3 regions of the Lysinibacillus sp. FSL K6-0057 genome follow, and region 3 is predicted to be linked to each of the others. Evidence: riboswitches for the same ligand, from Rfam matches in the RefSeq annotation. Region 3 holds a riboswitch; each other region holds the start of a gene.
The links. A riboswitch is a leader RNA that binds a small molecule or an ion and turns the genes downstream of it on or off. The one in region 3 is predicted to bind S-adenosylmethionine.

Region 1 (3,547 bases), 2.1 Mb from region 3:
CATGTGCACTTTCAAGAGCTGATGTTATTGCTCTTACATCAAGCTATACCCAAGCAGGTGCAAAAAAATGATCGCCAATCTGTTGAGCAGTCCATTAACCACTTACATAAACATTTTGAAAAAGAGTGGACGGTTGAGCAGTTGGCCGAATTAGCCGATGTACCAAGATGGAATTACACCCGCATTTTCAAAGAGATTACGGGGCAAATCCCTCTTCACTATTTAAATAACATTCGTCTTGAAAAAGCTAAGCAATTATTAATGACGACAAATGATCGAGTATTTGAAATTAGTCAGTCTGTCGGATTTAATAATGAGTATTATTTCAATCGTCGTTTTAAAGAACAGGTCGGCATCTCTCCAGGGCAATATCGAAGAAATCAAAGCAGCAATCTACGTGTATTTGCACCATTTTTAGAAGATTTCTTTGTCGCCCTTGGGATTACGCCAATTGCTCAATTCAGTCATTCAAAATGGGGAAAACAAGACTATTTAGGTCTCCAAGAAGTGCCAGATATTGATGTACAAAATAGAGAAATGGATCGACTTCTTCACTATAAACCAACTTTAATTATGCTAGATTCTGGTGTGGAGCGTTGGGAATCCTTTCATCATTTAAATGAGGTAGCTCCTGTCTGCCATATCTCACATCCTGGTGAGAACTGGCAATCTACTTTATTTAAAATTGCTGATTTAACAGGAAAGACCTCCTTGATGCAAGACGTGGTCCTACAATATGAGGATAAGGTACAGCAAGCAAAAGAAATTCTTAGCAAATCCGTTTATGGGCAAAGTGTGGCATTTCTCCGTATTTCAGCCATTGGCATTACCCTATACGCTGGTCCTGAATGTGGCTATACGGGGCCCATTTTATATCGTGACTTAGGTTTAATGCCACATCCACTGGTATGGAGTATTCCGCACAATCAACGTAAAGCACAACTGACGTTTGATCAATTGCTGCAATTAGACGCAGATCACTTGTTTATTACATTTGATAAACAACATTCTATTTATGAAAATGAGGAACGTGCTATTTTAAAAACGCCCACTTGGAAAAACCTAGCCGCAGTTAAAAGTAAATGTGTCTATGAAGTAGACTTTTTAACATGGATGAATTATGGCATTTTATCACATAGTAAAAAAATTGATGATGTCTTGAATATCCTAGGCTAAACAAAAAGGAAGCCCACTATAGCTTCCTTTTTCAATGTTTTAGGACAAACTTGATACTGAAAGTAACACCGAAAGCCATTTGGCTACATAAGATAAGATATCAGCTATAGGATAGGAGGAATTACATTGTATTACAATCCTTATCCGTACTTTGTTCATCCCTATCATTATCCAACGTCGCCATCCGTCCATCAGCTTGCCGTAAGACCTATTCCTCAACATTTAGCAATGCCGACCACTAATCCCTTTCCACCTGTCGACACACATAAATTGAAAATTTCAGCTACACGGATAAAGGCGATGATGCAGCAAGCTCAATTACTTACGGATAAAATTGATAGCTCCCAACAATTTGCACATGATCTAATGAATGCTGCACAGCTTTCAAATAAAACAGAGGTTGATAGATTAATCACATCAACAGGCATCACGATGAAATTTGAAGCAAACTATACACCAGATAGTTTTAGAATACGTCTTATTGATCATGATTGTTGTGGAGTAACCTTAAATTTAAATTGGTGAAAAAACTTTAACCTTGTATCCCTAGTGAACTTGTAAACTATAAAAAACTATGCTAAAGTATTTGTATTGTTATTTCTGAAAATTCTTATATCACTTTTCTTATCAAGAGAGACGGAGGGATTGGCCCGATGAAGTCTCAGCAACCAGCTCAACAGTATGGTGCTAATTCCAATTGGCAAAATGATCCGCCTTGAAGATGAGAAGAAGAACTACCGTTGTTAATGCAGGAGTCCTCTTCTATAAGGGGACTCCTTTTATTTACCACTAATTTCAACAGAAAGCAGGGAAATTGATGTCTAATGAACTTTTACAAGCTTTGCAATTATTAAAATCAAAACAATGGGTTGATTTAACACATACATTCGGCCCTAATTCACCACATTTTTTTATGTTTGAGGACGCTAAATTTGAAACATTATTCTCTCATGAGGATGGTTTTTTTGCCCAACAATTTACGTTCCCTGGTCAATATGGCACACATATCGACCCACCTATTCATTTTGTACGAGACACTCGGTACTTAGAAGAATTAGAACTAAAAGAACTCGTTCTTCCCCTTGTCGTCATTAATAAATCACAAGAGGCTGCTAGCAACCATGACTTTTCATTAAGTGTTGAAGATATTCGTGATTTTGAAGCCCAGCATGGAGAAATTGAAGCAGGAACATTTGTAGCATTACGTACAGATTGGAGTAAGCGCTGGCCAGATAAGGAGGCATTCAGTAATAAGGATGCAGAAGGACATAACCACATCCCTGGCTGGGGTTTAGAGGCTTTACAGTTTTTACTAAAAGAACGCAAGGTAAGCGCAATTGGTCATGAAACATTCGATACGGACTCTGCCGCTGATTTTCGTAAAAATGGCAAGCTAGATGGCGAATATTTCGTGCTTGAACAAGACACCTATCAAATTGAGTTAATGACTAATTTGGACAAGCTACCTGCGAAGGGTGCTATCATCTTCAATATCGTACCTAAGCCAGAAAAAGCATCAGGCTTCCCTGTGCGCTCATTTGCTATTTTGCCATAACATAAAAGTCGGTATAGCGTATACCGACTTTTATTTTTGTCCATTTCTTTTTTTGAATAAAAAGTAAGCAATAAGCATTCCTAGAATAAACAATAGGATGAGATAGATACTATAATGGGTTAAATAGTATCCAACAAATCGCCATTTCTCCCCAAGCATCTTTCCTAATGATATAAATGTGAACGTCCAAATAAATGCACCTGTATAGGCAAAAAGCGCAAACTTCCTATAAGGATAATTATTAATAGCTGCAATATATGCTGTCAAATGACGTACCCCAGGAATAAAATAGCCAATTAATAATAAGGTAGGTCCAATTTTTGTAAACATCTTTTTCGTAAAATCAATTTTTTGCTCTGTAATATGAATTTTAGGGCCATATTTCTGCAATAACGGTAAGCCAAAACGATAACCGATATAGTAGCTTAAAGTAATGCCTCCAACTGCACCAATCATTGCACTGACTAAGGCAGGAATGTGTTCAAGGCTTTCTCGGTAAACACTATAGCCTACATAAGTTAAAAAGACCTCATCAGGAAGTGGCAACCCAACAATGCCTCCAATTAGAATTACGATAATCCCAAAGTATCCGTAATGTTCAATTAGAGACTGCACGTGTTGTGCCATAAATCATCCCACCTAAAATTTATTAAAATCGACCTGCTATATAAGTTTCATGACAGTCTAACCTCAGCACTCTAAATGACTTGAAGTTGACGTAAAGCAAAATTGACACCGCCATCAGTAGATTTCTTTGTAACAAAATTGGCAGCACTTTTTAGAGCTGTGCTACCATTTCCCATGGCAATCCCTAAC
Region 2 (3,547 bases), 1.8 Mb from region 3:
AGGAACCCATCAATCTCTAAATGTCTAGGTGTATCCAATTCTACTATGACAGAGCGTTCACGTTTTACTTTTTCATGAAGAGGCTCATACTTTGGTGGCTCTGCTTCACGAACAATCTCAATCTTTTCAGGTTTCGCATGCTTTTCCTGAACCGGTGATAACTCTTCTAAATACTTCTTTGCTGCTGCAATATGTTTCGGTGTCGTACCACAGCAGCCCCCTATTAAGCGTACGCCTTGATCACGTAATTCGACAGCCGCTCGACCAAAATAATCCGATTCTGATTCATAAACGACACGTCCATCTTCTAAGTCAAGAAGTGAGGCATTCGGATAGGCAGACATAAATGCCTTGTTAGGAAGTTCTACACCTTCAAATGCTTGAATCGTATGATGTGGACCTAGTCGACAATTGACACCCACGATATCTGCACCGAGTGTTTCTAGCTCATGCAGGGCATTATTTAAAGACATTCCATTTTGTAAAACACCAGGCTCATGCATAGATACTTGTGCAATAATCGGTAAATTTGTTTTGGCACGTAGCATCTTTAAGGTTGCAGTTAATTCTTCAAAATCATAATAGGTTTCAAGTAAAAGGCCGTCTGGATTTCCTGCAAGTAAAACATTTGCCTGTTCTTCAACTGTCGCTAATATTTCATCTAATGTTGCATCACTTTTACGAATTCCTCGAATACCTCCAATTGTCCCTAAGACAAATTGACCGCCATCTGCCGCTGCTCGTTTTGCAATGGTAATAGCCGCTTCATTAAATTGTTGGACCCGTGATTCTAATCCATAGCGAGCTAATTTAATGGCATTTGCACCGTACGTATTCGTTTGAATGATGTCAGCACCAGCTGCAATATATTCTCTATGAATCTTTTCAATTAACTCAGGTCTCTGAACATTCATTTCCTCATGGCAATACTCCAATCCATAGCCATATAGCACTGTGCCTATTGCACCGTCTGCTGTCAATACATGCGTTTTTAACCTTTCAAGCAATCCCATAAAACTAGCCTCTCTTCCTATGTCTCTATATAATAAAAAGCCTTCTTTCATAAAAAAAGAAGGCTTTAACGATTCATCATTGTTGTTCCTTCTCATCTTCGACTCAACGGTCTTCTGGATTTAGCACCTGACAATAAAGTTGGTTGCTGAAGCTTCAATGGGCCAGTCCCTCTGCTTCTCTTGATAAGAATTAAGTATGAATTTTTTAAATAATTAAAAGAATCATATCGTTTACTGACGAATGAGTCAAGACTATTTCACATAACAAAGTTTTTTTCCACTTAAAACCTTAGAAATTGGCAAGTTCCTTCGCAAGCTCTTCACCAATTTTTTTCCCGTTTTGAATGCAAGCACCGATACCTACGCCAAAATATGAGCACCCAGCAATCGATAAATGTGGATACTTTTCATGTAATTCCTGTAGTAATCCTTGTAACGCTTCACGATGAGCTAGATCATATTTAGGCATTTGATCAATCCATTTTGTTACATTCACAACTGTTGGCTGTTCCTCAATTCCTAGGCTTTTCCTCACGTCTTCTAAAGCTACAGCTGCCAATTCTTCATCCGTCATGGCACGTAGTTGCTCATAGGCTGGATTGATGCTCTTATAAAAGAGTCGTACAAGTAATTTATGTTCTTTCGATGTATGCTTCCATTTACGACTCGTCCAGGTTGCTGCATTACAAGTAACATCCGAATTATGCGAAACAATATAGCCCGTTCCATCTGCTGGCAATCTAGAGTCTGGCACATCAAAGCCTAAATAGATGGTAATGGCTGACGCTGTCGTAAATTGGTCAAAATAGCGGTTTAAAGATTCATCCTGTAGTAGATTTTGAACAGCATCATTCGGTAATGCTAAAACGACATAATCTGACTCAATATTTTCACCATTAGCTAAGGAAATTGTGTAGTTTTTATCTTGTTTTTGAACATTTAGAGTAGTAACGCCCTTGATGATTTCTACATCTGATAATGTTTGTTCAAGTCGATCAATTAAAGAAGATAAACCATTTTTAAAGGATATAAATTTTTTGTTCGCTGCTTTAACAAATTGCTCACGATTCGCATCAAATCCTTTAATAATACTTCCATAATTATTCTTATAATCAATTAAATACGGTAAAGTAGAGCCAATGGAAAGCTGATGTAAATCTCCTGAATAAACACCTGCAAGTACTGGTGCAATTTGATTTTTCACCAGTTCCTCCCCTAAATAGTAAGTTAAAAATTCTCCTATTGAACTTTCCTTTGTGAAGCCGTTGTTAGGTAATGTCAAATCCTTTAACGCTTCTTTTTTTCCTTGCTCTGAAATAAGTGTACTTTCTTCTAAGGATGCCAAACTCATCGGTATACCAAATGTTGAATCTGTTGGTATAGCGTGTAACTCATTATTCGTATAAATATAAGAAATACCTGTTTCGTTGTAAACTAGCTCCGCTTCAAAATCAAGCTCCTGTACGAGTTCCATAACGCCTTGATGACGGGCTACAATAGAATCAGCACCTGTTTCCATGATGAAACCTTGTTCATGTGCTGAATATAATTTGCCTCCTAAATATGTATTTTTTTCTACAAGCACTAGACGAACATCTAAATTATTCTCCTTCACTTGACGTTGTAAATAATGCATTGTACATAGTCCTGTAATTCCGCCGCCTAAAACAACAACTGTTTTCATAGTAACCGCCCCTATTTTTAGTTCTTTCTACAGTATAATCTTTTTTTCATTGAAAATTACGTTAAACCCTTTACAAATTTAGCAAAAATAGAGCTATTTCATCAGTGAAATAGCTCTCCTTAGTGTTGAAAAACAAAACAGTCAATTGAAAGGTAGAAATGGATTTCCGTTGCAGTCTACTTGCTTTCCTGTGGGCGAGCGCCGAATCGCTTCCTCCGCTACCGCTCCGTGCAGGGTTTCGCCTGTCTCGCTATCCCACGGGAGTCAAGTAGCCTTCCACTTCAACCCACTAACTTTTTAGCAAAGGTTTTCAAATAAAGTGAAGGTGCTCACTACTCTTTATGAAGAGGTGTTGTCACGCATCACTTCTCCACACTGAAAATAAGAGCTTATCCCCGCTAAGAATACAGATAATAGGCGATTTGATCGCTATGCTACTATGAAAAAAAGTAAAGACACTTTGCAGAATGGATGATTGGAGTGGAGCCAGCGTCACTCCTAGGGGATTTAGCGTCACAGAGGAGACCCTGGAACGAACGGAAGTGAGTGAAGCGGCTCCTCGGACGCCCCCTGGAAAGGACGCTGGCGGAACGGAAATCAACCCCTCACCCTGCAAAGTTGCCTTTTCTGCCGTTGACATCCTCTTTTTTCAACAACATGTAGAGCTATTTCATCAGTGAAATAGCTCTTGCTTTCTGAATCTCTAAAAGATCCATCCTCTATTGCAATATTTACACAACAAACATTTTAATAGGTACTATAGTGTTTAATACTTCTAAAAATACAAATAGATGTAAATGTTAGTAGTCTATCCTTTTAAATTTTGCGCAAAGTTCGCTAATTTTTCTGC
Region 3 (3,547 bases):
ACAGCAAATGCAACAACGCTGGGAGTCAAATTTTACATCTATGCGAGGGAAATTAGAGAAACTAGAGGAAAAAGTGCAAGAAGCGGAGCCTAAAGTGGTCATGCTAAAGGGCAAGGAATCCATCATTAACTATTGTCAGTCACTTCTAAAGAAAGCGAAGAAAAAGGTGATGCTGTCAATGTGGGAGGATATGTATGATGCGCTACGAGAAGAGTTGCAAGAGGTGGCCCAGCATGTTCCTGTCCATGGCATTACCTTGTATGTGGGGGAGCATTTAGCCTCGATTGACCAGCATAGAGCCACACACTATACAAAAAAACCGTCTACACCGCATTGGTTTATCTTATCGATAGATGGTCAGGAAATGATTTATGGTCACTCTCCATCCACGCAAGAGACGGCTTTTATCACCAATGATCCTGTCCATATTTATTTATTAGAGGATTATATTTGGCATGATGTGCTCATCAATCGTCTGGTAAAACGGGATGATCAGGAGTTAGAAGACTGGATTGCTAAGGAGCGAAAAGCTTTCTTCTTGGAATAGTCGTATAAGGGAAGGGGAGTAACGTGAAAAAGATCGTGTTGCTAGGTTTAATGAGTTTACTAATGTTAGGAGCATGTAACGCTACACCAGCTGCTGATCCACTAGCGATTCATGAGCTAACTGTTGTCCCCGACAATATCCAAAAAAATATTGTTTCTAATGACAGAATACAACTATTGCATGAAAATAATGCTTCATATTACCTCGTCTATTATTCAAAGGGGAATGTGTTGGCAAGTATTACGGCTGAGGGAAATAGGCTTATCATCCAGCTAGAAGAAGGCAGCGAGCAAAGGAAAGAGGCTCAGCCCTATGTTTTTCAAATCAACGTCAAGAATCCTGAGCTTGATACCATTGATTTGCGAATAAATGGCCAGAGTACACCAATCAATCGCATGACCATAATGTGAAAAAAGAAACCGAAATCCCTCTAGATGAGATTTCGGTTTCTTTGCATGATGTCTAATAAAAGACTTTGTCTACATTGTATTTAGAGCGGAAAGTATTAATCGCATATGTTTCGTAAATTTCACGTTCCATTGGATCTTCTACTTCATAGACTTCAATTTTGAACACTTCATCACGATGGTTTTTCATCGGAGATACATTGTCCTCGAAATGTTTTTTTATACGTTGACGAATTTTACGTGCTTTCCCAACAAACAATAGCTCATTCTTGTCATTATAGAATAAGAAAATGCCGCCTTTATCACGTGTGATTTTATGGAAGTCAATAAAACCGAAGTAAGGTGTGATTTCCACATCACCTGGTTTTAAATCTTGTTCACGTTGACGGATTACTAGATCTGGTTTTGGAAATTCAATTTTAATCAAACTATTCACGTTCCTCTCTCTTACTAAAAGTATATGGTAACATAATTACGGCATGTTTACCATAAATTTTAAATGTAGAAACACCACATATAGCAAGCTTAGTGTACATCAAATGAGCAAGGAACATGCACATGAATCACAAAATATTCTATGAATTATTGATATTCTAACTAGTTCATGTTACAATTCAAGATAATTAAATAATCTTATCAAGAGAAGCTGAGGGATTTGGCCCGATGACGCTTCAGCAACCTCTAACAATTGTTAGAAAGGTGCTAATTCCAGCAAAGGATTTTTTCCTTTGAGAGATAAGAGTGGACGTGAAAAAATCCTTCTCATTCTATCTCGTATGGAATGAGGAGGATTTTTTAATTTAGTTGCATTCTTTGCAAGCAAGGTTTGCTAAAAAAAGAGAGTGATTATAGAGAGGGGAAAGCAAGATGCCAATTAATATTCCGAAAAATTTACCAGCTGGAGAACATTTACGTGAGGAAAAAATCTTCGTCATGGAAGAGGATCGAGCGAAAACACAGCAAATCCGTCCATTAAATATATTAATACTAAATTTAATGCCTGAAAAAGAAAAAACAGAGCTTCAATTACTACGTTTATTAGGGAATACACCACTGCAGGTGAATATTACCTTTTTAAATACGGCCACACATGAGTCGAAAAATGTGAGTAAATCTCATTTGCAGCTATTTTACACAACGTTCAACCAAATTCGTCACCGACGCTATGATGGCATGATTATTACTGGGGCACCTGTAGAAAAAATGGCATTTGAAGATGTCAACTATTGGCAGGAAATTTCAGAAATTATGGATTGGTCTAAAAAGAATGTGACATCCGTGCTACATATATGTTGGGGGGCACAGGCTGCATTGTATCACCATTATGGCATTGGAAAGGTCGAGCTTGCTGCTAAATGCTCAGGCGTCTATTCCCATGTAATTACAGATTTAACGGTGGATTTAGTGCGCGGCTTTAGCGATTTATTTACTGCGCCTCATTCTCGCTATACATCTGTTTCCATTGACGAGGTTCGCAATCATCCAGACCTACGATTATTATCCTATTCAGAGGATGCAGGGGTATTCATCGTACAATCAAAAGATAATAAAAATATTATGATTACGGGGCATCTGGAGTATGATGCGACAACACTAGCCGATGAATATAGCCGTGATGTGGCGAAGGGCATAGATATCGATGTTCCTGTGAATTACTTCCCGAATGATGATCCGAAACAAGAGCCGATGAATACATGGCGTGCCCATACGCATTTATTATTCTCTAACTGGTTGAACTACTATGTCTACCAAGAAACACCATACGAATGGGATTTTGTAGATGAAATCGAATATCATATCTAATTAATAAAAAGTCTAATTTCTTTTCTAAACGTAGAAGAAATTAGACTTTTTGATTTTCCTTCGTTGTATCCTGTTGGGGTGTTTCGGTATTTTGAGCCTTAGATTTACGATTTCGAATAACTGCCACAATCAACAAAAGTATGGGTAATAAAATGGTGAAGATAAAGGAAAAGATAGGCCAAATTTCATTATTATAATTAGTAGAATGCACAATATCTGGATGAACAATTTGAGAAAGTCCAATGATAATGATGCCCATCGGTAAAATAAGCGGACGATGATCCTTGATCTTCAAAATTTGGGCAAGGCCAACAACGGTCGTATAGAAATACATAAATGTGCGAATATAAATAGACGAAATCCACATAAATGCCATAATAATTTCAATACGCTGCAAAAAATTCCCTATGGATATTCTTTGCGCTAAGGCATAGCTGGGAAATGTCCTAGATGCTGTGTTTTCAGGCCCTAAGACAAGAATCGATAGGACAATCAACGTAATTAAGACGACACCACCAAGGATGGTCCCAATATATAGCCCTTTCTGTGCAGATGGCTGTACATTGACGCCAGCGGGATATAGCATCAATAACACGAGTAATGGAAAGGAAAAGATACTCATAAAGCGTGCAATACTATAAAACATAGATGTTTTGGTTGCTTCTAGTAGAGGCTGAATATTCTCAAATGTAATTTGAGGGGTAATACAAACGACGAAAAAAATAAAGATAAAGATAAACAACGGAAAGAGAATTTCTGCTGAACGGGCAAACGTCTCTATCCCTAGATA

Region 1: linked by a shared signal. The riboswitch ahead of MHB40_RS23725 (cyclase family protein) and the one ahead of metA (homoserine O-succinyltransferase) in region 3 are both predicted to bind S-adenosylmethionine.
Region 2: linked by a shared signal. The riboswitch ahead of MHB40_RS22335 (bifunctional homocysteine S-methyltransferase/methylenetetrahydrofolate reductase) and the one ahead of metA (homoserine O-succinyltransferase) in region 3 are both predicted to bind S-adenosylmethionine.

Annotation. Positions count from the first base shown of each region.
Region 1 covers NZ_CP152047.1:4,742,316-4,745,862, forward strand. Annotated here, with positions in the region: gene MHB40_RS23715 (helix-turn-helix domain-containing protein) at 1-1,176, shown strand, start outside; gene MHB40_RS23720 (hypothetical protein) at 1,303-1,701, shown strand; SAM riboswitch class I at 1,798-1,904, shown strand; gene MHB40_RS23725 (cyclase family protein) at 1,994-2,731, shown strand; gene MHB40_RS23730 (DedA family protein) at 2,762-3,358, opposite strand; gene MHB40_RS23735 (Cof-type HAD-IIB family hydrolase) at 3,430-3,547, opposite strand, start outside.
Region 2 covers NZ_CP152047.1:4,465,935-4,469,481, forward strand. Annotated here, with positions in the region: gene MHB40_RS22335 (bifunctional homocysteine S-methyltransferase/methylenetetrahydrofolate reductase) at 1-1,013, opposite strand, end outside; SAM riboswitch class I at 1,103-1,203, opposite strand; gene MHB40_RS22340 (protoporphyrinogen oxidase) at 1,303-2,697, opposite strand; gene MHB40_RS22345 (globin-coupled sensor protein) at 3,506-3,547, opposite strand, start outside.
Region 3 covers NZ_CP152047.1:2,645,435-2,648,981, reverse strand. Annotated here, with positions in the region: gene MHB40_RS12985 (helix-turn-helix domain-containing protein) at 1-547, shown strand, start outside; gene MHB40_RS12980 (hypothetical protein) at 571-957, shown strand; gene MHB40_RS12975 (nucleotide excision repair endonuclease) at 1,010-1,381, opposite strand; SAM riboswitch class I at 1,585-1,696, shown strand; gene metA (homoserine O-succinyltransferase) at 1,822-2,757, shown strand; gene MHB40_RS12965 (endospore germination permease) at 2,798-3,547, opposite strand, start outside.